Regions from separate parts of the Pantoea sp. Z09 genome, predicted to be linked through region 1. Evidence: predicted binding sites of a transcription regulator. Region 1 holds the regulator's gene; each other region holds the start of a gene.

The links. The regulator ArgR, encoded in region 1, controls arginine synthesis, uptake and breakdown. The targets are predictions, from matches to a motif close to ANTGAATAAAAATACANT.
Region 2: the regulator ArgR is predicted to act here: its motif matches at 1,541-1,558, upstream of argA (amino-acid N-acetyltransferase).
Region 3: the regulator ArgR is predicted to act here: its motif matches at 2,894-2,911, upstream of argF (ornithine carbamoyltransferase).

What each region holds. Positions count from the first base shown of each region.
Region 1 is NZ_CP092373.1:392,723-402,570, reverse strand. It holds gene mdh (malate dehydrogenase) at 1-294, opposite strand, end outside; gene argR (transcriptional regulator ArgR) at 717-1,187, shown strand; gene yhcN (peroxide/acid stress response protein YhcN) at 1,660-1,923, shown strand; gene MC269_RS01935 (YdgH/BhsA/McbA-like domain containing protein) at 2,014-2,280, shown strand; gene yhcN (peroxide/acid stress response protein YhcN) at 2,378-2,641, shown strand; gene MC269_RS01925 (hypothetical protein) at 2,702-2,971, opposite strand; gene MC269_RS01920 (NAD-dependent succinate-semialdehyde dehydrogenase) at 3,022-4,482, opposite strand; gene aaeB (p-hydroxybenzoic acid efflux pump subunit AaeB) at 4,595-6,550, opposite strand; gene aaeA (p-hydroxybenzoic acid efflux pump subunit AaeA) at 6,561-7,493, opposite strand; gene aaeX (p-hydroxybenzoic acid efflux pump operon protein AaeX) at 7,501-7,704, opposite strand; gene aaeR (HTH-type transcriptional activator AaeR) at 7,980-8,897, shown strand; gene tldD (metalloprotease TldD) at 8,929-9,848, opposite strand, start outside.
Region 2 is NZ_CP092373.1:3,027,533-3,037,380, forward strand. It holds tRNA gene MC269_RS14565 (tRNA-Met) at 1-38, shown strand, start outside; gene amiC (N-acetylmuramoyl-L-alanine amidase AmiC) at 120-1,358, opposite strand; gene argA (amino-acid N-acetyltransferase) at 1,591-2,919, shown strand; gene recD (exodeoxyribonuclease V subunit alpha) at 3,117-4,955, opposite strand; gene recB (exodeoxyribonuclease V subunit beta) at 4,952-8,488, opposite strand; gene ptrA (pitrilysin) at 8,485-9,848, opposite strand, start outside.
Region 3 is NZ_CP092373.1:3,373,990-3,383,837, forward strand. It holds gene MC269_RS16110 (hypothetical protein) at 1-910, opposite strand, end outside; gene MC269_RS16115 (GNAT family N-acetyltransferase) at 1,007-1,510, shown strand; gene MC269_RS16120 (tRNA-(ms[2]io[6]A)-hydroxylase) at 1,525-2,286, opposite strand; gene rraB (ribonuclease E inhibitor RraB) at 2,342-2,773, opposite strand; gene argF (ornithine carbamoyltransferase) at 2,937-3,944, shown strand; gene pyrB (aspartate carbamoyltransferase) at 4,171-5,106, shown strand; gene pyrI (aspartate carbamoyltransferase regulatory subunit) at 5,119-5,583, shown strand; gene ridA (2-iminobutanoate/2-iminopropanoate deaminase) at 5,665-6,051, shown strand; gene nrdD (anaerobic ribonucleoside-triphosphate reductase) at 6,233-8,371, shown strand; gene nrdG (anaerobic ribonucleoside-triphosphate reductase-activating protein) at 8,371-8,847, shown strand; gene MC269_RS16160 (NAD-dependent epimerase/dehydratase family protein) at 8,844-9,470, opposite strand; gene MC269_RS16165 (type 1 glutamine amidotransferase domain-containing protein) at 9,614-9,848, shown strand, end outside.

The DNA.
Region 1 (9,848 bases):
CACAATCCCGGCGTTGACGTTAAACAGATCGGCGCGATCCATTCCCGGTTTGCGCGCCACGCCCGCCGAGATCAGGATCACTTCCGCGCCCTGCAGCGCAGGCGTCGCGTCTTCGCCGCTAAAGCCCTGGATCTTGACTGCCGTGGGAATATGGCTGAGATCGACCGCCACGCCAGGCGTCACCGGCGCGATATCATAGAGTGAGAGTTCGGAACCCGCAGGAAGCTGGGTTTTTAACAGAAGGGCGAGCGCCTGACCAATTCCGCCAGCGGCGCCAAGAACGGCAACTTTCATTCTGTACTCCTTATTAAGGTGGGGCAGAGTAGAGCCGAATTTCCATCTGTGTCCAGACCTGAATCAACTTCTCAGACGATGACAAACCCACTGTCTATTATGCGTGCAGCAGCACTTAATCTTATGGGTTGCTACTTTGTCAGCACAACGCGCCTGAATGACCGACAACGATGCCAATGGCAGATAGAGCACGGCCGCGATAGCTATCCATTGTGACACCTCAATTGTATAACAATTCTGCAACCTTCGCGTAGCCAGCCGCGCGCCGTTTTTGGTCTGTGCAGAAAACTTTGTTATCATTGGCGCCCGCACCGCGCGGCGCCTGCCTGTTTTACCAGCGAATTGCATAAAAATTCATTCATATGCATAATAATGTATCTGCCGTCGGCGGGCGTTCGGCATTTTTTCTCTACTGGTAGCTTATGCGAAACCCATCTAAACAAGACGAATTGATCAAAGCGTTTAAAGCCTTATTAAAACAAGAGAAATTTAGTTCTCAGGGCGAGATTGTGCAGGCGCTGCAGGATGAAGGCTTCGAGAATATCAACCAGTCAAAGGTTTCTCGTATGCTGACCAAGTTCGGTGCCGTCCGCACGCGCAACGCCAAAATGGAGATGGTTTACTGTCTGCCTGCAGAACTGGGCGTGCCGACCACCACCAGCCCGCTGAAAAACCTGGTGCTGGATATCGACTACAATGACGCGCTGGTGGTGATCCATACCAGCCCCGGCGCCGCGCAGCTGATCGCCCGCCTGCTCGATTCGCTGGGTAAAGCGGAAGGCATCCTCGGCACTATCGCCGGCGACGATACTATTTTTATCACCCCTGCCCGCGCCTTTACCGTGCGACAGCTGCATGACGCTATTCTGATGCTGTTCGAACAAGAGCTGTAAACCGCTCGCCGACCGGCAACGCCTTTGCCGGTCGCATTCTGCCCGGCCTGTTCCTTCTCTCCCTCTGCTTTTTCAACCCGTTAGCTTATGCGCTTTACCGCTTAGCGGCTGCGCTGCTTTGGTCATACCTTTTGGCCTGCTTAACCTTTCGCGCTATTTTACGCTGCTTTACACTACGCAATTAGCGACAATACCCAGATCTAAATCAATAACCAGCCACATTCACCGCAATGTTTCGCACAAAAAGATAAAGTGAAATATCCCCTTGTTTTTGCAAGTGTTTAACCGGAAAAGGTCGTTTTTTATCCATTTTTTATAACTATAAAGAATAAAAATGAAGCATAAGGATAAAGAATAACAACAAAACATTATTAGGCAGGTATTAATTTCACACGTTATTAGTTCTATACTTCTTTTCGTGATGCAAATCACACCAAACAAAAAGACAAAAACAGACGACGAGGAAATAAACATGAAAGTTAAAACTACTATCGCAACCCTGAGCATTCTATCTGCCCTGTCATTCGGTGCTTTTGCAGCAGAATCCATTAACGCTCAGCAGGCGCAAAATCTGCAGTCTATCGGCTCAGTAAGCGTAAGCGGCGTGGCGGGTTCTCCGATGCAAATTAAAGAAGAACTGAACGCAAAAGCAGAGCAGCAAGGCGCCAGCGCCTATCGCGTGATCGAGGCCTATAACAACGGCAACTACCACGCCACTGCCGAGCTTTATAAATAAGTTCGCACCAACCGATATCGTCCCGGCGACCTCTTTGAAGCGCTACTTGCGCATCGGGTTGCCTGACTTATGAATTCAGGAGAGTAGACCATGAAAACCAAATCACTTATCGCTATCGCCGCGCTGACTTCCGCCCTGTCCTTTGGCGCCAGCGCAGCCAGTTTGGTATCAAATCAGCAGGCTGAAACCCTGCAGCCGCTGAACCAGACCATCAGCATCAGCGGTCATGACGGCGACCAGACCAATATTCGTCAGGCGCTTTCTCAAAAAGCCGACGCGCAGGGCGCTAGCCACTATCGCATCATTGAGAACAACCAGGACGATACCTTCCACGTCACGGCTGAGCTGTATAAATAATTAACCGATTGGGCGCCCGTGCGACGCCTGAAAATATCGACGACCCGCATCGATTATCGCTAACCGCAGGTTGTTGATTGTAATGAGGAGACGAACAATGAAAATCAAAGCAACCATCGCAACCGTTAGCCTGCTTTCCGTAATCGCATTTGGCGCTCAGGCAGCGCAGCTGGTTACCGGCGATCAGGCGCAAAACATGCAACCTGCAGGTACAGTCACCATTAGTGGTACGGCGGGCGCGCCGATGGACTATCGCGCGCAGCTTTCTCAGAAAGCGGATGAGCAAGGCGCCAGCGCCTATAAAGTGATCGAAGCGCGCACCGGCGACAACTATCACTTCACGGCTGAACTCTACAAGTAATTCCTCGTCAACTACTGACGAACCCCTTGGCCCCGCTTGTCGGGGCCCTTTTTGCGGGGGTTACCTGATATTAAAGCGGAGCTGGCCCTCCAGCTCCTCTTCCGCTTCATCAAACAGCAGGATCAGCGCGCCGTAGCGCCGCTTTTGACCCTTCCCCAGATTGATAAATTCAACCTCCAGCGGCATCGGCAGCTCCTCGCCCAGGATCGCCTCCCATAACGCATCCAGATCGCAAATCCGGCCCGGTGCCAGATCGAAACGTTCGCTGAACTGGCGAAAAAAATGGGCCTGGTCAACGATCTCATTGAAGTCGAAACGCTCGCTTTTCATCCTCAGGGCTCCTGTTCTTCTTCACAGGACAGCAGAGTGCCGTCCGCGTGTTAATTCTCGCTCAGGCCGCCGATATGCAGCGCTTTGACTTCCAGATACTCCTCCAGACCGAGCACAGAGCCCTCGCGGCCCAGCCCTGACTCTTTCACGCCGCCAAACGGCGCCAGCTCGGTCGATACCGCGCACTCGTTGATGCCGATCATGCCGCTTTCCAGCGCGGCGGAGACGCGAAACACGCGCTGCAGGTTTTGCGTGTAGAAATAGGCCGCCAGCCCGAATTCCGTCTGGTTGGCGCGGCGAATGACGTCAGCCTCCTCGCTGAAGCGGAAACAGGCGGCGACCGGGCCAAAGGTCTCTTCCTGCGCCAGCTTCATCTCTTCATGCGCCTCGGCAATCACCGTCGGCTGCCAGAAGTTGCCACCCAGCGCATGCCGCTCGCCGCCCGTGACGATGCGTCCGCCTTTCGCCTGTGCGTCTTTCACATGCTCTTCCACTTTATCCACCGCAGCGGCCTCAATCAGCGGCCCGACCACCACGCCCTCGTCGACGCCGTTGCCGACCTTGAGCTTTTTCACCTCTTCAGCCAGCTGACTGACGAAGCGATCGTAGACGGCGTCGTGGATATAGAAACGGTTGACGCTGACGCAGACCTGGCCGGCGTTGCGGAACTTATTGGCGATAGCGCCTTTCACCGCCGCATCGATATCCGCATCCTCAAACACGATATAGGGCGCGTTGCCGCCCAGCTCCATCGACACCTTTTTCAGGGTGTCGGCGGCGTTGCGCACCAGGGTTTTGCCCACCTGTGTCGATCCGGTAAAGGAAATTTTACGCACCGCCTTGCTGGCCATAATCGCATCGCTGATGGCGTGCGTATCGCCCGCCACTGCGTTAAGCACGCCGTCCGGCACGCCCGCTTTTTTCGCCAGCGCCAGCAGCGCAAAGGCGCTGAGCGGCGTGTTGTTCGCCGGTTTGATAATACCGGTGCAGCCCGCCGCCAGCGCCGGACCCAGCTTGCGCGTCAGCATCGCCATCGGGAAGTTCCACGGCGTGATGGCCGCCACTACGCCGATCGGCTCGCGCGTCGCCAGAATGCGCGAACCGGGTTTGGCCGGCGGAATAATTTCGCCGTTGGCCCGCTTCGCCTGTTCCGCAAACCACTGAATAAAGCTGGCGGCATATTCCACCTCGCCTTCCGCTTCCTTCACGGGTTTGCCCTGCTCGGCGGTCATCAGCTGCGCCAGCCAGGCTTTGTGTTCGATGATAAGCTGATACCAGCGATAAAGGATTTCCGAGCGCGCTTTGGCGGTCTGCGCGCGCCAGGCGGGAAAGGCGCGTTCGGCGGCGGCGATCGCCTGCTCGGTTTCCGCCTTGCCGGCTTTCGCCACGGCGGCCAGCACCTCGCCCGTTGCCGGGTTCAGCACATCGAAAGTGGCGGCGGCGCGGCGCCACTCGCCGTTGACCAGATAGCCGGTCTGAAACAGTTCGCTGTCGTGTAGGGGGGTCGTCATCGCTTCGCTCCTGTCATTTTCTTTTCCTGTGAGAAAAGTATAGATGGCAAAAGCGAGCCACTCAGGGAAGGCGTGGCATTGAGCAGGCCGCTACGCAAGGCAGCGGCGAGATTCAGATTTGGATCAGGGTGTTCTGGTATTTACTCAGCATATCGGCCAGCCGTTTTACCGGCTCGGTCACGCTGAGCGGCGCCTCGTACTGCACCAGTTTCTGCTGATAGATCTCGAACTCCGCCAGCAGCTGTTCAAAGTAGCGGCGGCGCTTTTCATCGCTGCGCGCGGAGATAATATGATCCGCCGTGGCGCGCAGCTGGCGGTGAAAAGCGGAGAGATCGGCATTCACCGGCACGTCCGCATTGCGCAGCCGCTGGTGGCCGATAATCAGGGTCAGCGCGATGCGATATTTGTCGAGATCGCCGGGGAACAGGTTCAGCAGCATAAACAGCTGCTGGTAGAGCGCCGGAAGATGATTCTCGCGACGGCGCGCCTGGTTGGTGGTCATGGCGGAAACGGCCGCATACATAAAGCGGTTCAGCAGTTTACGTCCGGTGCGCGCCTTCGATTTGTCGCGGATCAGCAGGATCACCATCATTGCCACGAAACAGCCGATCACCTGCCCCAGCACGTTGTCGAGGAAGACGTTGAACTCGAACTTCATCGGGTTATCCAGCACCAGCACGTTAATGGTGCCGATAAGCGCACCGAGCGTGCCGAGCTGACGCCGCTGCACAAAGATGCCGCCGACAAAGCCGAGCAGGCCGATGGCGATGCAGAGCAGCAGCGCGCTCTGCTGCGTGTTGGGCAGCACATACATAAAGTAGAGCGCGCCGAGCGGCACCGCGACGGTCATGCCGTAGAGGAAATCTTTTGCCATCAGCAGCGGATTCGGCACGCGCATCGCCAGCGCGGTGATCACCGCCAGCATTACCATGCAGCCGCTGCCGGAAGTCCAGCCGGTATAGAGCCAGAACAGCGAGCCGAGCGCGGTGGCGGCAAAGGTGCGAATACCGTTAATCATCGCGTGGTGCGTTTCCGCAGAGCGCGCCTGAATAACCACTTCGCGCTCAAGGATGCCCTCTTCCAGCGTGGTGATGCGGCTGTTGCTTTTAATGCCTTTCAGCAGCAGCAAATATTCGGTCGCCGCGCCCACCCAGCTGGCGAGCGTCACCGGCGCTTTGCCGTCGCTGCTGGCGCCGATCACCCGGCGCATTACCTTCATGCGTCGATGCACGTCGGCGACGGTTTCTACCTCTTTTTCCACCAGCAGACGATACTGCGGCGCGATATATTCCGGGCGCGAGTTCTGGATTAAGAAGGTTTCCGCCGCCTGAGTGATCATGGTCAGCGACAGAGTATTGAGCATCTGCAGACGACGGTTGGCGTTTTGCCAGCGCGACGACTCCATCATCAGCTGGCCGCGCATGGTGCCGAGCGCTGTGGTGCGGCGCACCAGCGCACTCCAGGCTTTGTCCACTTCCTCTTTATCTTCATGCGCCACGCAGAGCTGCAGCAGCCGATAGTGCGCCACCAGCAGCGCATCAACCTCGCTGTCGATCACTTTTTTAATCGAGCGCGGCGAGAAGATCATATCCGCCAGAATGGCGCAGAGAATACCGAGCACGATTTCGCTGCAGCGCTCTACCGCAAACTGCGGCGCCAGCGTCAGCCCGCCGCTGGCGTCGGCGGTCACCACGATAATCAGCGCGGTATAGCCCGCCAGGCCGAGCGCGTAGGAATTTTCGACTTTGATCAGCGACGAGAGCCAGACGCAGACGCCGGCCCAGATGCAGCAGAGCAGCAGCATCACCACCGGTGCGCGCACCGTGGCGATCATAATGGTCAGCGCGGCGATACAGCCGATAAAAGTGCCGATAATGCGCAGAATGCCGCGATAGCGCAGCGCCCCAGAGTAGGGATCGCCGCCGGCGACGAAGGCGGTGCCGCCGGCGACGATGCCGGCGGTCATTACCGCCCAGCGCGGCGTTTCAAGGTTGAGGTGAAAGCCGATCATCAGCGCCGCCACCAGCGCGAAGGTCAGCTTGACCGGGAAACGCAGGAACTCGATCATATCGCCCCGCTTAACCAAACTCACGCAGGCGATTAAAGAGACGCGTCATCGGCGACACCTGAGTGTCGGCGCGATCGTTCTGGCCGGTGATCACCACGGTTGCGGTGGTGCCCGCCGGGAAGCGATTGCCAGGCTGCTGATCGAGGCGAATGCGCACCGGCACGCGCTGCGCCAGACGCACCCACTCCAGGTTCGAGTCCACGGTGGCCATGCCTTTGCTGTCAACCGAACTGCTGCTGTTGGTGACGCCCGCCGCCACGCTGTCGACGGTGCCGCGCAGCACCACGTTGCTGCCGAGCGGCGTCACTTCCGCGCGGAAGCCCGGCTCGACGCCGTGCAGCTTGGTCTCTTCCAGATAGGCCAGCACGTAGAAAGAGTGCTGCTGCACCAGCGCCACCGCCACCGAGCCGCGGGTGATGAACTCGCCCTGATAGACGTTGAGGTTAGTGACCCAGCCGTCGGACGGCGCGGTAATAGCGGTGCGATCCAGGTCGATCTTCGCCAGATCGCGGGTGGCGATCGATTTCGCCAGCTGATGTTCGCTGGTTTGCAGATCGTTATTCGCCTGATCGATCGCCTCGCGCGACATCGCCGAGGTGCCCAGCTGATTGCGACGCGCCGCCTCGCGGCGTTTTTCGCTCACCAGCGCCTGATAGTACTCGACGTCCGCCTGCGCCTGATCCAGCGCTTTCTGGTAGCGCGGGCGATCGACGACAAACAGCGTGTCGCCTTTTTTCACCAGCTGGTTGTCATGCACCGGCACCTCGGTAATCAGCCCCGTCACATCCGGCGAAATCGCCACGACATCCGCCGCGAATTTGGCGTCGCGCGTCCACGGCGACTCGGTGTAAAACACCCAGGCGCGAAAGATAATAACTACAGCGATGATGACCAGCAGGATAGTAATCGCGTATCGCGCGATTTTTCTTATTAGCGATTTCACTTAAACCTCAGACGAATAGACGGGATACCAGGTAAAACACACAGCAGTAGAGCGCCGTGTTAAAAAGCGCCGGATGCCAGACGAGATCGTATATCCCGCTCGGCGTCAGCAGACGTTTCACCAACCAGAACAGCATTAGCGAGACGATTAATTCAACGAAGATGGGCGGGAACGAGAGCCCAAACACGACAAAAACCGGAAGCACACTCATCAGGGATCCTTAGTTCGACCTTGCCGGGATGATCCTTAGCCTGCCCGGCCGCAAGCCGCGACGGGTTGATGAGGACGGATGACAACATCCGAACCATTGCTGAGTAAATAATAGCGTATCATCGGGCAGCAGCAGGCGTTTTGCCGCAGGTCGGTTTGACCTTTCGTGGACAAAAGCGGATCACCGGGAGATACCCCGGCGCGCATATAGTAACGCGCCTGACTATACGTTTTCTACAGATTGTGAACTAAATCACTTTTTAGCCAGAGTAAACAATGGAACGACTGAAAGGCATGTCCATTTTCGCCAAAGTGGTTGAATTAGGCTCTTTTACCGCCGCTGCGCGCCAGCTCCACCTTAGCGTTTCGTCTATCAGTCAGATTGTGGCGAAACTGGAAGATGAGCTACAGGTGAAGCTGCTGAACCGCAGCACCCGCAGCCTCGGCCTGACCGAGGCGGGAAAAATCTACTATCAGGGCTGCCGCCGCATGCTGGCGGAAGCCACCCAGGTGCACGAACAGCTCTATGCGTTTAACAACACGCCGATCGGCACGCTGCGCATCGGCAGCTCCTCCACCATGGCGCAAAACGTTCTCGCCGAGATGACCAGCAATATGCTGCGCGAATATCCCGGTCTGAGCGTCAATCTGGTGGCGGGCATCCCGGCGCCCGATTTGATCGCTGACGGGCTGGATCTGGTGATCCGCGTCGGCGCGCTGAAAGATTCCAGCCTTTTTTCGCGTCGCCTCGGCGCGATGCCGATGGTGGTGTGCGCGGCGAAAAGCTATCTGCAGCAGCACGGCGCGCCGGAGAAACCGGCTGACGTCGATAATTTCGCCTGGCTGGAATATAGCGTGCGTCCCGATAACAACTTCGAGCTGATCGCGCCTGAAGGGCTGGTGTCGCGGCTGTCACCGCAGGGACGCTTCGTCACCAACGACTCGCTGACGCTGATCCGCTGGCTGAAGGCGGGCAACGGCATCGCCTATGTGCCGATGATGTGGGTGATAGAGGAGATTAACGCAGGCGAGATCGATATTCTTTTTCCGCAGTATCAGTCCGATCCGCGCCCGGTCTATGCGCTCTATACCGAGAAAGATAAGCTGCCGCTGAAGGTGCAGGTCTGTATCGACTACCTGACGGGCTATTTTCAGCAGGTGGCGGCGCAGTATCAGCAGCACCGCGCCAGCTAACAGCCCGCCAGAAGGCGGGCTGTTAGTGATATTAGGCGGTGCCGCCGATGGTGAGCTTATCCAGCTTCAGCGTCGGCTGGCCGACGCCGACCGGCACGCTCTGCCCCTCTTTGCCGCACACGCCGACGCCTTTATCCAGCGCCAGATCGTTGCCGACCATCGAGATCTGCTGCATCGCCTCGATGCCGGAGCCGATCAGCGTGGCGCCTTTCACCGGCTTCGTTACCTTGCCGTTTTCAATCAGATAGGCTTCTGAGGTAGAGAAGACAAACTTGCCGGAGGTGATATCCACCTGGCCGCCGCCGAAGTTTGGCGCATAGAGGCCATATTCGACGCTTTCGATAATTTCCTGCGGCGTCGATTTGCCCGCCAGCATATAGGTGTTGGTCATACGCGGCATCGGCAGATGCGCATAGGACTCGCGGCGGCCGTTGCCGGTCGGCGCCACGCCCATCAGGCGCGCGTTAAGCTTGTCCTGCATATAGTTTTTCAGCACGCCGTTTTCGATCAGCACGTTGTACTGGCCCGGCACGCCTTCGTCATCCACTGCCAGCGAGCCGCGCAGCCCTTCGATAGTGCCGTCATCCACCACGGTGCAGAGTTCCGACGCCACCAGCTGACCCATTTTGCCGCTGAACACCGAGGTTTCGCGACGGTTGAAGTCACCTTCCAGACCATGACCGACCGCTTCATGCAGCAGCACGCCCGGCCAGCCTGCGCCCAGCACCACCGGCAGCGTGCCGGCCGGCGCGGCGACGGCGGAGAGATTAACCAGCGCCATGCGCACCGCCTCTTTCGCCCAGGCGTCGGCGCGTACTTCGCCGTTTTCATCGGCGAGGAAGAATTCGTAGCCGACGCGCGCGCCGCCGCCGCTGGCGCCGCGCTCGCGTTTGCCCTGATCTTCAACCAGCACGCTGACGGAGAGGCGCACCAGCGGACGGATGTCCGCCG
Region 2 (9,848 bases), 1.3 Mb from region 1:
CCCGAAGGTCGTCGGTTCAAATCCGGCTCCCGCAACCAACATTTAAGCACCTGAAAGGGTGCTTTTTTGTTTTTGTGCCTTGTGAAAGCGGGACGGCCTGCGCCATCTCCCCGCCTCTTTTAGCGTCGCGCCCCACCCTTGTCGAAGTAAGCCTTTATGCCGTGAAAAATTGCCTCGGCCACCTGCTGCTGGTAGCGGCTGGTGCGTAGCTTGCGCTCCTCTTCTACGTTGCTGATAAAGGCAGTCTCCACCAGAATCGACGGAATATCGGGCGCCTTCAGCACCGCGAAACCCGCCTGGTCGACGGTGCGTTTGTGCAGATGGTTGATGCGCCCCATTCGATGCAGCACCTCTTTACCGAAGTTCAGGCTGTCGTGAATGGTCTGGCGCTGCACCATGTCGAACATGGTGTGGTCGAGGTAGCGGTCGCCGCTCTTGCTGACGCCGCCGATCAGATCCGACTCGTTCTGCGTCTGCGCCAGAAAGCGCGCCGCCGCCGAGGTGGCGCCTTTGGTGGAGAGCGCGAACACCGAGGAGCCGCGCGCGCTGCGGCTGGTAAAGGCGTCGGCGTGGATCGAGACAAACAGATCGGCGCGCTGCTTGCGCGCTTTCGCCACCCGCACCCGCAGCGGAATAAAGACATCTTCGTTGCGCGTCATATAGGCCTTCATATTCGGCTCTTTATCTATCAGCGCCTTAAGCCGCCGCCCCATCTTCAGCACGATATCTTTTTCGCGCGTTTTGTATTTGCCGTGCGCGCCGGGATCCTCGCCGCCATGTCCCGGATCGATCATGATGATCATCGGCCGATCGCGCCCCGCCTTGCCGGGCAGCGGCGCAGTCGCCGGCTCGTTGCGCTCCAGGTCGCCCTGGTTGTAATCCTTGAGCAGCGCCAGCAGCGGATCGTCTTCAGCCGTGTCCTGGCTCGGATAGAGATCCACCACCAGCCGGTGCTTGATCCCGGCCACCGGCGCCAGGGTAAAGGTTTTCGGCGCGACGTTGCGCTTCAGCTCCAGCACGATACGCACGGTACTGGCGTCAAACTGCCCGACCCGCGCGCTTTTAATAAAGGGATCGTTAACCTGCACCAGCTTATCGACGCCCTTTAGCACCGGGTTGAGGTGCATATTCTGGATGTCGACCACCAGCCGATCCGGATGCGAGAGCGCAAACTGCTTATAGTGAAGCGGCACGCTGGACTCCAGCGTCATACGTGAATAGGTCGATGAGGGCCAGATGCGCACCGCTACGATATGGTTTTTCGCTGCCAGGCCTGCGCGGCTGACGCTCAGCAGCAGTAGTGCGCCGCTACCCTGCAGGAGCCTTCTGCGGGAAAACAGGGGATTTGATTCTGACATGCCGCTCCAGCTGCTCTGTTCTGTCTAAAAAACCGCCATCTTCATAAACGGCGGTGAAAACTTTAGCCCATCACTTTGGGGAAGTCATTCAGGAATTGCTAAATAATGCAGTCTCTTAGCAGCGAGTGCACCCAAAAAAACGTAAATTTACGTCAGGTTTAATCCTTGCAAAAAAGGCGCTAAAAGAATAAAAATACAGAAATTACGAATAAACATTCATTGAGGGTTTGCCGTGAAGGAACGTAGTACTGAGCTGGTTCAGGGTTTTCGCCACACCGTTCCCTATATTAATGCCCATCGGGACAAGACCTTTGTCATCATGCTGGGCGGCGAAGCCATCGAACATCAGAATTTCTCCAGCATCGTCAACGATATCGGTCTGCTGCACAGCCTCGGCATTCGTCTGGTGGTGGTGTACGGCGCGCGTCCGCAGATTGACGCCAGCCTGGCCGCGCATCAGCTGGAGCCGGTTTACCACAAGTACACCCGCGTGACCGACGCGCAGTCGCTGGAGCTGGTGAAGCAGGCGGCGGGACGGCTGCAGCTGGATATCACGGCGCGACTCTCAATGAGCCTGAACAACACGCCGCTGCAGGGCGCGCATATCAACGTGGTGAGCGGCAACTTTATTATCGCTCAGCCGCTCGGCGTGGATGATGGCGTCGACTACTGTCACAGCGGACGAATTCGCCGCATCGACGAAGAGGCGATCCATCGTCAGCTGGATAACAATGCGATTGTACTGCTCGGCCCGGTAGCGGTTTCCGTCACCGGCGAGAGTTTTAACCTGACGTCGGAAGAGGTCGCCACCCAGCTGGCGATCAAGCTGAAGGCGGAAAAGATGATCGGCTTCTGCTCTGAACAGGGCGTTACCCGGCGCGACGGCGCGATTATCTCTGAGCTGTTTCCCAACGACGCGCAGGCGCGCATCGACGAGATGGAGAGCGACGGCGACTATCTTTCCGGCACGGTGCGCTTCCTGCGCGGCGCGGTTAAGGCCTGCCGCAGCGGCGTGCGCCGCAGTCATCTCATCAGCTATCAGGAAGATGGCGCGCTGCTGCAGGAGCTGTTTTCACGCGACGGCATCGGCACGCAGATCGTGATGGAGTCGAGCGAGCAGATCCGCCGCGCCACCATTAACGATATCGGTGGCATTCTGGAGCTGATCCGTCCGCTGGAGCAGCAGGGTATTCTGGTGCGTCGCTCGCGCGAGCAGCTGGAGATGGAGATCGATAAGTTCACCATTATCATTCGCGACAATCTCACCATCGCCTGCGCAGCGCTCTACCCCTTTATGGATGAGAAGATTGGCGAAATGGCCTGCGTGGCGGTGCATCCCGACTACCGCAGCTCGTCGCGCGGCGAGATGCTGCTGCAGCGCGTGGCGCTGCAGGCGCGGCAGATGGGGCTGGAGAAGCTGTTCGTGCTGACGACGCGCAGCATTCACTGGTTTCAGGAACGCGGCTTTACGCCGGTGGATATTGAGTCGCTGCCGGAGAGCAAAAAGCAGATGTACAACTATCAGCGGCGCTCGAAGGTGCTGATGGCGGACCTGACCTGAGTCAGGCCAGACAGCACAGTCGCTGATGGCGGACCTGACCTGAGTCAGGCCAGACAGCACAGTCGCTGATGCGCGGGCGGCATGGGCCGTGGAGCAAAGCGTCCTGCGCCAGGGATGGCGCAGGCCGAGCGGGCAAGGATGCGCAAGCGACTTTGCGTAACGGCCCATGCCGGCCGCGTTCGCTCCTGATGCGTCCTTTATACCAGACTTAATCTTTCCACCAGCCCGCTGCGGCGCTGGGTTTGCAGCTGCACCGCGCGCTGAAACACCGCAGGTTCGCTGTAGAGCGTCAGCCGCTTGCGCGCGCGGGTAATGGCGGTGTAGACCAGCTCGCGCGTCAGCACCGGCGAGAACTGGGCCGGCATCACCAGCGCGGTGTGCTCGAACTCCGATCCCTGCGACTTATGCACCGTCATCGCCCAGGCGGTATCGTGCGGCGGCAGGCGACTCGGCTGCACCGCTTTGACCGAGCCGTCCGGCAGCGGGAAAAAGACCTTGAGCTGATTTTCCGCGTCGCGCAGCGTAATGCCGATATCGCCGTTAAACAACCCCAGCGCGCTGTCGTTGCGCGTCACCATCACCGGCCGTCCCGCATACCAGCGGCTGCCGATGGCGGGACGACGAATGCGCTGCAGCTGCACCAGACGCTGCTCGATGCGCTGATTCAGCCCCTGCACGCCAAACGGCCCGTCGCGCAGCGCGCACAGCAGCTGAAAGCGGCTAAACGCCAGCAGGATCTCCTCAACCGGCGCGCGCGCCTGCACCAGCTTCAGGAAAGGCCGGTAGCCTTCCGCAACGGCGTCGAGCATGGTCTGATAGGCCTCGCCGCTCTGCAACGCCTGAAAATCGATATCTTCGAAGGCGGCGTTAATCACCTTCTCGACTTCGCGCGCGTCGCCCAGGTTAACCGCCCGCGCCAGCTGTCCGATCCCTGACGAGGCGTCAAAGCGGTAACTCTTGCGCAGCAGGCAGATGCTGTCGCGCACGTTGGGCGCGCGCGCGTCATCCGCGCCGTCCAGCGCACACTGCGTCAGCGCCACCAGCTGCTGCGCGCGCGCCAGGCTGTAGCCCGCTTCGGCGCAGCGGCAAATATCGCCCAGCACGGCGCCCGCTTCCACCGACGCCAGCTGATCGCGATCGCCAAGGAAAATAACGCGCGCATGATCGGGCAGCGCCGCGATCAGCTTCGCCATCATCGACAGATCGACCATGGACGCCTCGTCCACCACCAGCACATCAAGGTGCAGCCGGTTGGCGGCGTGGTAGCGCAGCCGCTGGGTATCGGGCTGCGCGCCGAGCAGGCGATGCAGCGTCGTCGCTTCGCTGGGGAAACGCGCCCGCTCCTCGTCGCTGACCGACAGCGCCTGCAGCGCCTGCCCGAGCGACTCGGTCAGACGCGCCGCCGCTTTGCCGGTCGGCGCCGCCAGCTGAATGCGCAGGCTGTTGTGGCTCAGGCGGATCATCGCCGCCAGCAGCTTCGCCACGGTGGTGGTTTTGCCGGTGCCGGGCCCGCCGGAGATCACCGCCGTTTTGCGCGTCAGCGCCACGGCCGCGGCGATTTTTTGCCAGTCATCGGGACCATCGCCAAACAGCGCGCTCAGCACGTTTTGCGCGGCGGCGATATCCATCTCCGCCATCTCCGCCTGCAGCGTGAAAAAGCGCGCCACCTGACCTTCGCTCTGCCACAGGCGATGCAGGTAGAGCCGCTCATGATTAAGCACCAGCGGCGTGGCGATGCCGCCGTCGCTCAGCGCCGGCCAGTCGGCCAGCGCGGTTTTCCAGCACGCCGGCGCGCCCGCCGCGCGCCACAGCGCCTGCGCCAGCTCCGGGTGACGCCCGGCGAAGAGTTTTTCGCCCTCCAGATGCGTCAGCGGCAGGCAGACATGGCCGTCGCCCGCTTCGGCGCTGACGCAGGCGGCCGCCAGCAGCCACGCCGGCTGCGACGGGTCGGCCAGCAGCCGCGCAAACTGCAGATCGAGCGGCCGTAGCAGACGCTTCTCAACCGCCTGATCGAGCAATGGCATGATTTCCGTCATACTTCCTCCTCTTCCGCCCGGCGAAACAGCGCGTCCAGCCCGGCGACAAACTCAGCCGAAGGACGCGCGGTAAAGATGCCGTTTTCCGGCGAACTGCCGTCGACGCCGCGCAGAAACAGATAAAACACGCCGCCAAAGTGGCGCTGATAGTCGTAACCCGGCAGGCGATGCTGCAGATAGCGATGCAGCGCCAGCGTATAGAGCTGATACTGCAGGTCATAGCGGTGATCGACCATCGCCTGCGCCATCGCCTGCGGCGTATAGGCCGCTTCGCTGTCGCCTAGCCAGTTGGACTTGTAATCCAGCAGATAATATTGACCGTTCCAGCGAAACACCAGATCGATAAAGCCTTTCAGCATCCCCTGCACCTGATGGAACTCCAGCCGCGGCGCGCGCGCCGACAGCGCATCGTGCTGGCGCATCAGCGCATCCAGCTGTGCCGCATTAAGCATGCGCTCCAGCGGCAGATAAAAGGCCATCTCCACCAGCCGGTCCTGGTTCTGCAGCGCGCCGAGCATCAGGCCGTCGCTATTGAGCGGCGTGTGCAGCACGCGCGCGATCCAGGCCTCCAGCACCGGCAGCCAGTGCTGCCCATAGCCGTTCTGTTCCAGCTGCGTCTCCAGCAGCGTCCGATCCGGCGGCCGGGTGAAATCGATAGACTCAAACAGGCCGTGCAGAAAGGTGCCCGGCGCCGCGCCGCGCGGAAAGTGGTGCGGCGTCAGCTGATTTTCCGCCTCGCCGCCCTCTTCGCCCGCGGCGTCGATATCGAAAGTGGGCATCGCCTCCAGCAGCGGCGAGCTGCTGTGCTGCTGCAGCCCGGAGTAGCTGGTGACGCGCCAGGCGTCGCGCAGGTCGCGCGTCACCTCGCGGCTGCTGAGCGCCTCGTCGGGGGGGGTCCTTTCGCGCCAGTTTTCGCCGGGGATAAGATCGTCGCTCACGATGTCAGTATCGCCATCCGCCAGCGTGTCGAGGCAGGCGCGCAGGCGGCTGGCATCGCCGCCCTCTCCCCGCTGCACCAGATAGCCCAGCGCGCTTTTATGCAGATCGCTGTTGCCCTCTTTTTTGCGCGCGCCCTTGAACAGCGGCGCGATGCCGACGCTACAGTGAAACACCGAGCGCGTCAGGGCGACGTAGAGCAGCCGCAAATCTTCCGCCAGCCGCTCCTGCTCGGCAAGCGCCATGCTCTGCTCGTCGCCCTGCACGTCGAGCAGCGTCGCAAAGCTCTCGCGGTCGTGGTAGAGCGCGCTGGACGCCTCGCGAAAGCCAGCGGCGAACGGCAGCCACACCAGCGGATACTGCAGCCCTTTGGATTTATGGATGGTCACGATCTGCACCAGATGGCGATCGCTCTCCAGCCGCAGCTGCTGCTCCGCTGACTGGCTGTTGGGCCGGGCGATCTGCTGGGCGAGAAAGCGCACCAGCGCATGGGGGCTGTCGAGCTGGGTCGACGCCTCCTGCAGCAGCTCGCCGAGGTGCATCAGATCGGTGAGCCTGCGCTCGCCGTTCTCCGACGCCAGCATGTTTTCCGCCAGCTGCCGCCGGTTCATCACGTCGCGCAGCATCGGCAGCACGCCGCGCTGATGCCACAGCTGCTGCCAGGCGGCAAACTGCTCGACCAGCGCGTCCCACTCGCGCTCGTTCTGACTCAGGGTTTCCAGCGTGGCGGCGTCGATGGCGAAGATAGAGGTGGCCAGCGCGCTGCGCAGCAGCCGCTCCTGCTCCGGCGCCTGCACCGCCTGCAGCAGCCAGAGTAGCTCGCGCGCCTCCGGCGTGGTGTAGACGCTGTCGCGGTTGGAGAGGTAAACCGACGGAATCGACAGCCCGTTGAGCGCGTCGCGCACCAGGCCCGCTTCGTTGCGGCTGCGCACCAGCACGGTGATATCGGAGGCTTGCACGGGACGCAAATCGTCGCCTTTGCCCAGCAGCGCCCGACCCTGCTGTCCGGCCACCAGCCAGCGGCTGATATCGGCGGCGCACTGCTGCGCCATAAACTGCTGATAGTCGCTGACGCCGACGCCGTCGCCGGGCTGCAGCCAGAAACGCAGCGCCGCCTGCGGCTGGGCGTCTTTCACCAGCGTCAGCTGCTGGTTCGGCTCTGCGGGCTTCACCGGCAGAAACGGGATAGCCGAGAAGAGAAACGGCGAATCCATGCGGGCGAACAGGCGGTTCACGCTCTGCACCATGCCGGGCGACGAGCGCCAGTTGGTGTCGAGCGTATAGTGGGCCGCGACCTCGCTGCGGGCGCGTAGATAGGTAAAGATATCCGCGCCGCGAAAAGCGTAGATCGCCTGCTTGGGATCGCCGATCAGCAGCAGCGCCAGCTCAGGCTGGCGGAGATAGAGCGTGCGGAAAATGCGGTACTGCTGCGGATCGGTGTCCTGAAACTCATCGATCAGCGCCACCGGATAGCGAGCGCGAATGGTGTCGGCCAGCAGCGCGCCGCCCGGCTGCTGCAGCGCCTCGTCGAGCCGGCTCAGCAGATCGTCGAAGCCGAGCAGCGCGCGCAGCCGCTTCTCTTTGCGCACCGCGTCGCGCACTTCCACCAGCGCGCGGGCGATAATTAAATCGCGCAAGGAGAGCGGCTCGGCGAGGAAGGCCTCTACCGCCTGAAACAGCGGATGCTGCGGCGGCTCGCCCTTTTTGGTTTTTTCCAGCAGTACGCCCTGGGCGAAACGCTCCAGCTCTTTGGGAAAAAGATAGTCGGTGGTGTCGCTGTTGGCCCACTGCGTGACCTTCGCCACCCAGAGCGGCAGGTATTTGCTGCTGTAGCTGCGCTTATCGACGCCAGACTGACTGACGATGCCTTCGACTTCGTCGCTGACCGCCTGCCACTGCTGCTTGATCGCCGCGATGCGCGCCAGATTAGCGGCATGCCGGGTCGCCAGGGTTTCGTCGTCGGCCGGCGGCCGTTTCAGCCGCGGCGATTCCCCCTGCAGCCAGGGCCGAAGCGTGGTCAACAGGCTCTCCGGCCCGTTCCACTCCGCGACGATGGCGCGCGCGACGTCCAGCGTCAGCGGATAGCAGTGACGCCGCCAGAAGTCCGCCGTCGCCTGCTTAAACAGCGCCGCCTCATCTTCTATCAGCTCCTGCTCAAACAGCATGCCCGACTCGAACGCGTTCAGGTTAAGCATGCGCTGGCAGAAGCCGTGGATAGTGAATATCGCCGCTTCGTCCATCTGCCGCTCCGCCGCCAGCAGCAGCGCCGCGGCCTGCGAAAGATCATCAATCTGATCCAGCAGCTGCGTCAGCACCGGATTGCCGCTGGCGCCGCGCACGCACGCCAGCCGCAGCTCATGAATGTTCTCGCGGATGCGCCCGCGCAGTTCAGCGGTGGCGGCCTCGGTAAAGGTCACCACCAGAATCTCTTCAACCGACAGCGGGCGGCTGTAGCTGTTTTCGCCGCCCAACCCCAACAGCAGGCGCAGGTAGAGCACGCCGATGGTAAAGGTTTTGCCGGTGCCCGCCGAAGCCTCGATCAGACGCTCGCCGCGCAGCGGCAGCGTCAGAGGATTCAGCGACTCAGGGTAATTCATTGCGTCTCACTCTTAACCGGTAGCGACTGCTGCAGTTTCGCCACCTCATTCCAGGTTTTCCATCCGGGCAGCGGCGCGAACGCCAGCTTGTCGGCGCTGTTGCCCGCAATCTGCGAGGTCATCGCCATGCCCTCTTTCTGCATTACGGCGCGATGGAAGAAGTCCGCCAGCGCGTCCGGCGTCAGCTTCTGGATCTCCTCAATCACTTTCTGCCGCGTATCGAAGGCGTAGTTCTGGCGATCAAAGTCGCGGCTGTAGCGCGACGCCTCTTCATCGAGGGTTTGCGGTCGCTGCTTCAGCTGGTTGATCATCGCCTGCTGATACTGAACGAAGTCGCTCTGCGGCATGGCGCGCAGTCGCTTCTCCGCCTGCGGGTAGAAGGCCTGATAGCGCTGCAGCAGGTAGGCGGGCTGCTTGCTGTTGCTCTGCAGCAGGAAGCCGATGCCCCACTGACGGCCGACCGGCATCTGGAAAGCGAACACCGCATAGCCCAGCTGCTCTTCGGTGCGCAGCTGATTGTAGAACCAGGGCTGCACGATCTGGCTCAGCATCGAGCTGTTGGCCATGCTCTGATATTCGCCATAGCCGAGCGGCACATAGAGCGCCGCCAGCGCCGAGTCGGTGCTGCTGCCCGCTTTTTGCAGGTTGGCCTTCACCGGTTTGGCGAAAGAGACATAGTTATTACGCCAGAGCTGCGTGCCCTGGGTCTGCATCTGCTGCTTCAGCTCGCGACCCAGCTGGATCACGCTGTCCGCGCTGAGGTTGCCCACCGCCAGCAGTTCAGGGGTCGCATGATGGATCAGATTGTCGCGATACGCCACCGCCTCATCGAGGGTAATCGCTTTCACCAGCGCGCGGCGCGTCTCGCGCTGCGTATAGGGCAGCTGCGACAGCATCTGCATCGGCTGGATCGCCAGCTCGAACGCCTTGCCTTTGTCCGCCGCGTCCAGCTGATCCAGATACCAGGATTTCGCCTGCTCCAGCTGCTGCGCCGTCGGCTGGAAGGTGGCATAGCCTTCCACCAGTTTTTTCAGCAGCGTCGGTAGCCGCTGGGTAAAGCCACTGGCGCTGAACACCAGCCCATCGTTTTCGCTGGTAGAGAAGCTGATGCCGCCCACCGACGCCTGCGAGTTAAGCTCGTCCAGCGCCAGGCTGGAGAGATAGTCGTTCAGGCCGAACAGCACCTGCTGGCGCGCGTCGCTGATCGCTTCCTGATTGCGCAGCGCCAGCATCACCGAGGCTTTCGGCTCGCTGGCGTAATAGCGGCTCGGCATCCAGTAGATCGGCATGCCGCCGTCGTTGGGCAGCGCGACCGGATGGCTGTAGCTTTTGCCGTCCGACGGGATCAGGGTGAAGTCGT
Region 3 (9,848 bases), 960 kb from region 1:
CAAAAACTTTTGTTTCCCAAGAGGACATCCCGACCAATTCAATCGAGCGTTGATTAATTTGAATGGGCAGAGCAGAAAAAACGCCGAAAATGACAATAAGTATGGCTGGCGCTAGCGTCAGTGTAGGAGGAATTACCCCATCGTGGTCACGTTTGTTTTTGAAAATCATAACAAGCGCAGGTAAAAACAGCACAAAATATAGCGCTATCACAATAGTGTATTGAACTATCAGACTTTCATGTGTGAAATATATTTTTGAACCTGTCAAAATATACAATGGCATAATTGAGAGAAAAGCAACACACAACGAAAACGAACAATAAAAAAGGTTTATTATTGATGGGTAAGATTTAAACCTCTCCCAGAAAAACCACCTTTTTAATGCGCTATCACCTTCAACTTTATCCTTATACATACGCTGAAAACGAAAAATAAATTCGCGTAGGTATATTTCATCAGAGTTATTTATAAAACGATTAAATATTATGTGACTTATAAATGCAACAAAAAAGGTGATCAAAAACAACTCTTGATCGAATTCAGATTTTATAAAAAGTACTGTAATCGCTGTTATCACTGCGATTAGTGCGGTAGCAGCAGCACATCCTTCATTGTAATCAACCTTGAGCCGTTGCCTGAGGCTTAAATTTTTCTTATCTTTAATAGCACTTTTGAGGCCCACTATAGCACAAAGCGCAGATGGCATAACAAACATAAAAGATATAGCAACAAAAAACACTAGGGACGATATTAATATCGCTAAACTTCCTGCAACATTGCCAATAATCAAGGGAAAAAAATCTACGCGGCCGATCCACTGAAAGTAAGCCCAGACGTTTATAAAACCCATCACAATAAAAAGAACGGATAAGTTTTTATAGTTTTTAAATAACCAGCGTAACGCTGCCATTTCATGCCTCCATGCATTATCAGTTATATTGCTTTTCCCGGACGATAATGCTATTTCTGGTGAATGTCTAACCGATTTTAACCACGTTATATCGCCATGATCTCTGAAACCCAGCCTTCATTGACGCTGCGTCCCATCAGCGCCGCCGACAATCCCCATATCGCTCAGGTGATCCGCGCCGTCTCGGCTGAGTTCGGCCTGACCGCCGACAAAGGCTATACCGTGGCCGATCCGCAGCTCGACAGCCTGTATGAACTCTACAGCGCCGAGCACAGCGCCTACTGGGTGGTGGAGCATCAGGGAAAAGTGGTGGGCGGCGGCGGGGTCGCCCCGCTCGCCTGCAGCGCGCCCGATATCTGCGAGCTGCAGAAGATGTACTTCCTGCCGGAGGTGCGCGGCTTCGGCGTGGCGCGCGAGCTGGCGCTACGCGCCATGGAGCATGCGCGCCAGCGCGGCTTTCGGCGCTGCTATCTGGAAACCACCGGCAGCCTGACGCGCGCCATTAAGCTCTACGAGTCGCTGGGCTTTGAACGCATCAATGAGGTGCTCGGCTGTACCGGCCACGGCGACTGCGAGTATCGCATGCTGAAAGCGCTGTAAGCGCGCTTTCGCTGTCAGAACGCCGGCACGCCGCTGTGGAAACGCAGCTCCGCGTCCGGCTCGCTAATCAGCTTCGCCTCCGCTTCGCCAATTGCCCGCACGCGCGGTGCGATATCCTTCGGCGAGATCTGCGCCGCCAGCGCTAAATAGTCCTGATAGTGACGCGCTTCCGAACGCAGCAGCGAAATATAGAACTTCTCCAGCTCCTCATCCAGCCAGGGCGCGAGGCTGGCGAAACGCTCGCAGGAGCGCGCCTCGATATAGGCGGCGCAGATCAGCTTGTCCACCAGCGTATCGGGCTCGTGCGTGGTGATCTCCCGCAGCAGCCCTTTGGCGTAGCGGCTGGAGGTGATCTTGTGATAGGGCAAGCCGCGCGCCTGCATAATTTCCCAGACCTGATAAAAGTGGTGCAGCTCCTCTTTAATCAGCAGCACCATTTTCTCCACCAGGTCGTCCGCCCAGGGCAGCTCGTTGCGCACGATAACGCTTTTCGTCAGGCTCTTATGCGCCTGGATAAACTGGCTGTCGGGCTGCTCGCGAAAAATAAAATCTTCATAGGGTTTCAGCCAGGCGAGGATCGCCTCGCCGCTCGGCTTGTCGGCGACATATTTGCGGATCAGCCAGGTGGCGGTCTGTGCCGCTTTTAGCTCGCAGACCAGGTGGTCGGTCAGCAGCAGCGTCAGATTTTCCGGCTTGCGCGCCTCGTCAATCCAGGCTTGCGGCGTGCGGCAGAGTAAAAACTGAGTGATGGGTTCAAGCAGCGGTGCGTAGTTCATGTCAGTTCATAGGGCAGAGAGCGGAAAGGCGGAGCGCGCGGCTCCGCCCGAAAAATCAGTGGCGGACGCCGTTGTCTTCGTCGCCGTCGATAATGTCGCCATCATCATCATCGTCGTCTTCGTCTTCCGCGTCGGGATCTTCGAAGTAGGTGCCCCAGCCGTCGTAGTCGACGTTGTATTTCCCGACCAGGTTGACCAGCTGCTCAACCTGCACGTCGATCAGCTCCGGCTTCAGCGCCGACTCACTGAGAATATCGACGCACATCACCGTGGTGCCGTCTTCCAGCTCCAGCTCTTCCGGCTCGGTGACTTCATAGCCCAGCTTGAACGCATCGACGGCGGCTTTCTCCAGCGAATCGAAGTTGTTGCAGGAGAGATGATGTTCAATGGTATAGAGCGCATCGGGATCGCTGCCATCTTCCAGCAGCTCATCAATGATTTGACGCGTCTCTTCACGCTGCTCTTCCAGCAATGCTTCATATGCCATGGCGAATTCCCCTCAGTGTTCGGCAATAAACAAGTATTTTCCCACACTGCCCGGCGCGCCACTACTCAAAAGCGAAAGTTTCTTTACGCCGGGGTTGAAAATGAATATTCATACGTTTAAATTGAATTTTCATTCAATCAGAATGGCTGCACTGGAGCCTGTTATGAGTCACCTTTTTCAACGCCACTTCCTTCGGCTGCTCGATTTGAGCCCAGCCGACATCACCGCCCTGCTCGACCTCGCCGCTGAATTAAAACGCGCTAAAAAAAACGGTAGCGAAACCCAGCGCCTGAAAGGCAAAAACATCGCGCTCATCTTCGAAAAAGACTCGACCCGTACCCGATGCTCTTTCGAAGTTGCCGCATACGACCAGGGCGCCAACGTTACTTATCTCGGCCCGAGCGGCAGCCAGATCGGCCATAAAGAGTCGATGAAAGATACCGCGCGCGTGCTGGGCCGCATGTATGACGGCATTCAGTATCGCGGCTATGGCCAGGCGCTGGTGGAGACGCTGGCGGAGCATGCCGGCGTGCCGGTGTGGAACGGCCTGACCACCGAGTTTCACCCTACCCAGCTGCTGGCCGATCTGCTTACCATGCAGGAGCATCTGCCGGGCAAAGCGCTCAGCGAGATGACGCTGGTCTACGTCGGCGACGCGCGCAACAACATGGGCAACAGCATGCTGGAAGCGGCGGCGGTGACCGGCCTGGATCTGCGTCTGGTGGCGCCGCAGGGCTGCTGGCCGGAACCGGAGCTGGTCGAGGCGTGCCGTCAGGCGGCGCAGGCCACCGGCGGCAAAATTACGCTGACCGAAGATATCGCCGAAGGGGTCAAGGGCGCGGACTTTATCTACACCGACGTCTGGGTGTCGATGGGCGAGGCGAAAGCGGTGTGGGAAGAGCGCATCGCGCTGCTGCGCGGCTATCAGGTGAATCAGGCGATGCTGCAGCTGACCGGCAATCCGCAGGTGAAGTTCCTGCACTGCCTGCCGGCGTTTCATGACGACCAGACCACGCTGGGTCGCCAGATGGCGGAACAGTATGGCCTGCACAACGGCATGGAAGTGAGCGACGAGGTGTTTGAGTCCGAGCACAGCATCGTGTTCGATCAGGCGGAAAACCGCATGCACACCATCAAAGCGGTGATGGTGGCGACGCTTAGCCAGGCTTAGTGTTGGGTACCGCAAACGTTTCCCTTGATGCAAACTGGCGGACGCGTATAATGCGCCCGACTTTGCCGGAGGAAGCATGCAACAGCGCAGCGTACAGATTCACGCGACATCACGCCTGAACGCAGGCGGCGCCCCTGTTTTTTCCGTCATCAACCCGATCGTTAAAAAAGCCCCTTAAGCAGGGGCTTTTTTTTGTCCGCAATTCGGCAGCGCAGAGAGGCGACCTATGGCTAACCCTTTATATCGCAAGCATATCATTTCTATTAACGATCTCAGCCGCGACGAACTGGAGCGGGTGCTGCATACCGCCGCGCAGCTGAAAGCGCATCCGCAGCCGGAGCTGCTGAAGCACAAGGTGATCGCCAGCTGCTTCTTTGAAGCCTCGACGCGCACGCGCCTGTCGTTTGAAACGGCGATCCACCGGCTGGGCGCCTCGGTGGTGGGCTTCGCCGACGGCAGCAACACCTCGCTCGGCAAAAAGGGCGAAACCCTGGCGGATACCATCTCCGTGATCGGCACCTATGTCGACGCCATCGTGATGCGCCATCCGCAGGAAGGTGCGGCGCGGCTCGCCACCGAGTTTTCCGGCGGCGTGCCGATCCTCAACGCCGGCGACGGTGCCAACCAGCATCCGACCCAGACGCTGCTCGATCTCTTTACCATCCGCGAAACCCAGAGCCGGCTGGACAACCTGAGCATCGCCATGGTTGGCGACCTGAAATATGGCCGCACCGTGCACTCCCTGACGCAGGCGCTGGCGAAGTTCGACGGCAACCGCTTCTACTTTATCGCGCCCGACGCGCTGGCGATGCCCGCCTATATCACCGACACGCTGGACGAGCGCGGCATCGTCTGGTCGCGCCACGACAGCATCGAAGCGGTGATGCCGCACGCCGATATTCTCTACATGACGCGCGTACAGAAAGAGCGTCTCGATCCCTCGGAATACGCCAACGTCAAAGCACAGTTTATCCTGCGCGCGGCGGATCTGGCCGGCGCGCGCGACAATATGAAGGTGCTGCATCCGCTGCCGCGCGTGGACGAGATCGCCACCGACGTCGATAAAACGCCCCATGCCTGGTACTTCCAGCAGGCGGGCAACGGCATTTTCGCGCGTCAGGCTCTGCTGGCGCTGATACTCAACAGCGAACTGGATCTGTAAGGAGCAATCGCCATGACTCACGACAACAAACTGCAGGTAGAAGCGATCAAGCGCGGCACGGTTATTGACCATATTCCTGCGCAGGTCGGGTTTAAGCTGCTGTCGCTGTTTCGCCTGACGGAAACCGACCAGCGCATCACGATTGGCCTTAACCTCCCGTCCGGCGAGATGGGTCGCAAGGATCTGATCAAGATCGAGAACACTTTTCTCACCGAAGATCAGATCAACCAGCTAGCGGTCTACGCGCCACACGCCACGGTCAACCGCATCGACGACTATGAAGTGGTGGCGAAAATCGCCCCGACGCTGCCGGAGCGCATTGAGCGCGTGCTGACCTGTCCCAACGGCAACTGCATCAGCCGCAGCGAGCCGGTGTTTTCCTCTTTTGCGGTGAAAAAGCGCGACGATGAGGTGCTGCTGACCTGCAAATATTGCGAGAAGGCCTTCGCGCACCACGTGGTGCTCGGCCACTGGTAATCGCCCTGCCCGCCCCTATAATGGGGCGATATTTCTCGCCAGCGGCGCCCGCCGCCGCTGCGTCACTCTTAAGGAGCAAGTATGTCTCGCGAAATCAGTACGGAAAAAGCGCCAGCGGCGATCGGTCCCTATGTGCAGGGCGTCGATCTGGGCAATATGATTATCACCTCCGGTCAGATCCCGGTCGATCCGGCCACTGGCGCGGTGCCGGACGCCATCGCCGACCAGGCGCGCCAGTCGCTGGAAAACGTGAAGGCGATCGTCGAAGCGGCGGGCCTGCAGGTTGGCGACATCGTGAAAACCACGGTGTTCGTGAAAGATCTGAACGACTTCGCCACCGTCAACGCCACCTACGAAGCCTTCTTCACCGAGCATCACGCCTCTTTCCCGGCGCGCTCCTGCGTGGAAGTGGCGCGTCTGCCGAAAGACGTCAAAATCGAGATTGAAGCGATCGCCCTGCGCCGCTAAGCCTCTCTGCGCGCTGCGCCCGCAGCGCGCCTTTTTGCCCCCGTTCGCCTTTTCGCCTGGCTTTGCGCCACGACCCGCCCTTCTTTGTTTCAGGTCAAAACAGCGGCGATTATATTCTCCTGATCTCCATATATAGTGGCTAAAATCCTTCGCAGCACAACATGTAGCGAATGGAGAGAACATGGCAAAGGTAGTGGTGAAGCGCGACGGCTGTCGCTCAGGGTTTGACGCCGCCAGAATCGAGGCGGCGGTCGCGGCGGCGGCCCGTGCGGCGCAGGTCGAAGATGCGCAGTGGTGCGCCGCGGTCGCCCGCCGCGTCAGCGAGAAGCTGGCGGATCGCGTTGAGGTGGATATCCGCGATATTCAGTTCGCGGTCGAAGAGACGCTGATGTGCGGCCCCTACCCCCAGCTGGCGCGCGCCTATATCGAATACCGGCACGACCGCGACGTGGCGCGCGAGCAGCGCGGCAAGCTGCATCACGCCATTCGCGGCCTGGTCGATCAAACCAACGCCGCGCTGCTGAACGAGAACGCCAATAAAGACAGCAAGGTGATCCCGACGCAGCGCGATCTGCTGGCGGGGATCGTGGCGAAACACTATGCGCAGCAGCAGATCCTGCCGCGCGACGTGGTGCAGGCGCACGAGCGCGGCGAGATCCACTATCACGATCTCGACTACTCTCCTTTCTTTCCCATGTTCAACTGCATGCTGATCGATCTAAAAGGGATGCTTACTAACGGCTTCAAGATGGGCAACGCCGAGATCGAGCCGCCAAAGTCGATCGCCACCGCCACGGCGGTCACCGCGCAGATCATCGCGCAGGTGGCCAGCCATATCTACGGCGGCACCACCATCAACCGCATCGACGAGGTGCTGGCGCCCTTCGTTCAGCTCAGCCTGGAGAAGCATCGCGCCGTCGCCGCCGAATGGCAGATCCCCGACGTCGACGCCTATGCGCGGGCGCGCACCGAGAAAGAGTGCTACGACGCCTTTCAGTCGCTGGAGTATGAGGTCAATACCCTGCACACCGCCAACGGCCAGACGCCGTTCGTCACCTTCGGCTTCGGGCTAGGCACCAGCTGGGCGGCGCGCCTGATCCAGCAGTCGATCCTGCGCAACCGCATCGCCGGACTGGGAAAAAACCACAAGACCGCCGTTTTTCCCAAGCTGGTGTTCGCCATCCGCGAGGGGCTGAATCGCCGTCCGGGCGATCTCAACTATGACATCAAGCAGCTGGCGCTGGAGTGCGCCAGCAAGCGCATGTATCCCGATATCCTTAACTACGACCAGGTGGTGAAGGTCACCGGCTCGTTTAAAACGCCGATGGGCTGCCGCAGCTTTCTTGGAGTGTATGAAGAGAACGGCGTCGAAATCCACGACGGGCGCAATAATCTGGGGGTCATCAGCCTGAATCTGCCGCGCATCGCGCTCGAGGCGCAGGGCGACGAGGCGCGCTTCTGGACGCTGCTCGACGAACGTCTGGCGCTGGCGAAGCGCGCGCTGATGACGCGCATCGCCCGGCTGGAGAAAACCAAAGCGCGCGTGGCGCCGATCCTCTACATGGAGGGCGCCTGCGGCGTACGGCTCAACGCCGATGACGAAGTGGGGCCGATTTTCCGCAACGGCCGCGCCTCGCTGTCGCTGGGCTATATCGGCCTGCATGAAACCCTGAACGCGCTGAGCGGCGGCGCGCGTCATCCCTATGACGATGCCGCGCTACGCGCCAAAGGGATCGCCATCGTCTCGCGCCTGCGCGCCGCCACCGACGCCTGGAAAGCGGAGACCGGCTACGGCTTCAGCCTCTACAGCACGCCGAGCGAAAACCTCTGCGACCGCTTCTGCCGCCTCGACGCCGCGCAGTTCGGCGTGGTGCCGGGCGTCACCGATAAAGGCTACTACACCAACAGCTTCCACCTCGACGTCGAGAAAAAAGTGAACCCCTACGACAAGATCGACTTTGAGGCGCCCTATCCGCCGCTGGCGAGCGGCGGCTTCATCTGTTACGGCGAATATCCCAACGTGCAGCATAACCTCAAGGCGCTGGAGGATGTGTGGGACTACAGCTACGACCGCGTGCCCTACTACGGCACCAATACGCCGATCGATGAGTGCTATGCGTGCGGCTTTACCGGCGAGTTCAGCTGCACCAGCCGCGGCTTTACCTGTCCGAACTGCGGCAACCACGATCCGGCGCGCGTGTCGGTGACGCGCCGCGTCTGCGGCTATCTCGGCAGCCCCGACGCGCGCCCGTTCAACGCCGGCAAGCAGGAAGAGGTGCAGCGACGCGTGAAACATCTGGAGAGCGGACCGCTGGGATGATGCATTTTCATCGCTACTACGATGTCGACATCGTTAACGGTCCGGGCACGCGCTGCACGCTGTTCGTGGCCGGGTGCGAGCATCAGTGTCGCGGCTGCTACAACCAGAGCACCTGGCGGCTCGACTCCGGCGCGCCTTTTACCCTGCAGCATGAGGAGCGGCTGATCGCCGATCTGCAGGACAGCCGTATCCCGCGTCAGGGACTCTCGCTGAGCGGCGGCGATCCGCTGCATCCGCACAACGTGCCGCATATTCGTCGGCTGGTGAAACGGGTGCGCGCGGAGTGCCCGGGAAAAGATATCTGGCTCTGGACTGGCTATCAGCGCGCTGAGCTTAACTGCGCGCAGCGCGAAGTGCTCAACTATATCGATGTGCTGATCGACGGACGCTTTATCGAGGCGCAGAGAGATGCGACGCTGCGATGGCGCGGCAGTCGCAACCAGATTATCTGGGAGCTGAGCAAAGAGCGCGGCTAGCGCGGGATCTGCCCCGATTCGATAATCTCGACGCGCTCGCCGCCTGGCTGGAACGCCTGCTGATGCATGCACTTTGCCACCGCCAGCGCGGAGACCGAACGCCAGTTGCCGGGCAGCATGCCGAACAGCGGTGCCATCAGGCTTTCCCCGGCGCGTTTATGCGTGCGCTCGCCCAGCAGCAGCGAAGGCCGCACCAGCGTCAGGCGCGGCCAGCCCTGATGACGCAGCGCCGTCTCCATCTCGCCTTTAACCCGGTTATAGAAAAAAGGCGAATGGCGATTCGCGCCGTGCGCGCTGACGGCCACCATCTGCACCGCACCCAGCCGCAGGCCGTTCAGGCCGGTATCCACCACCAGCGTGTAGTCGACGTGCAGAAACGCCGCTTTGCTGCCCGCCGCTTTGCGCGTGGTGCCAAGACAGCAAAAGACGCTGTCGATGGCGACGTTAAGCGGCCGCAGCACGTCGGTGAGATCCGCTTCGACCGGATTCACCACCTTTTTCATCGGCGGCAGCGGACGCCGCGTCGGCGCGATAATTTCATCCACGCGCGCATCCGCCACCAGCAGGCGCAAAAGATGCGACCCCACCAGTCCCGTCGCGCCGGTCAGTAATACACGATGCATGCGGCCTCCCGCTAACCTGTTGCCATTACTCTGAAATATAGTCAGCTTTTGCCGTCCGGCTTGCATTTTCAGCACAAACAACCAGGCTTAAGCTGTTCACCAGGAGAGCGCATTGTGCGTAAACCATCATGAGGAGGGAAAAAATGAGCAAGAAGATTGCGGTGTTGATTACCGATGAATTTGAAGACTCAGAATTTACCTCACCCGCTGACGCCTATAAACAGGCGGGCTTCGAGGTGGTGACCATTGAGAAAGAGGCGGGTAAAACCGTCACCGGCAAACAGGGCGAAGCGCAGGTGAAGATCGACCGCGCTATCGACGAGGTCAGCCCGGCGGAGTTCGACGCGCTGCTGCTGCCCGGCGGCCATTCCCCTGACT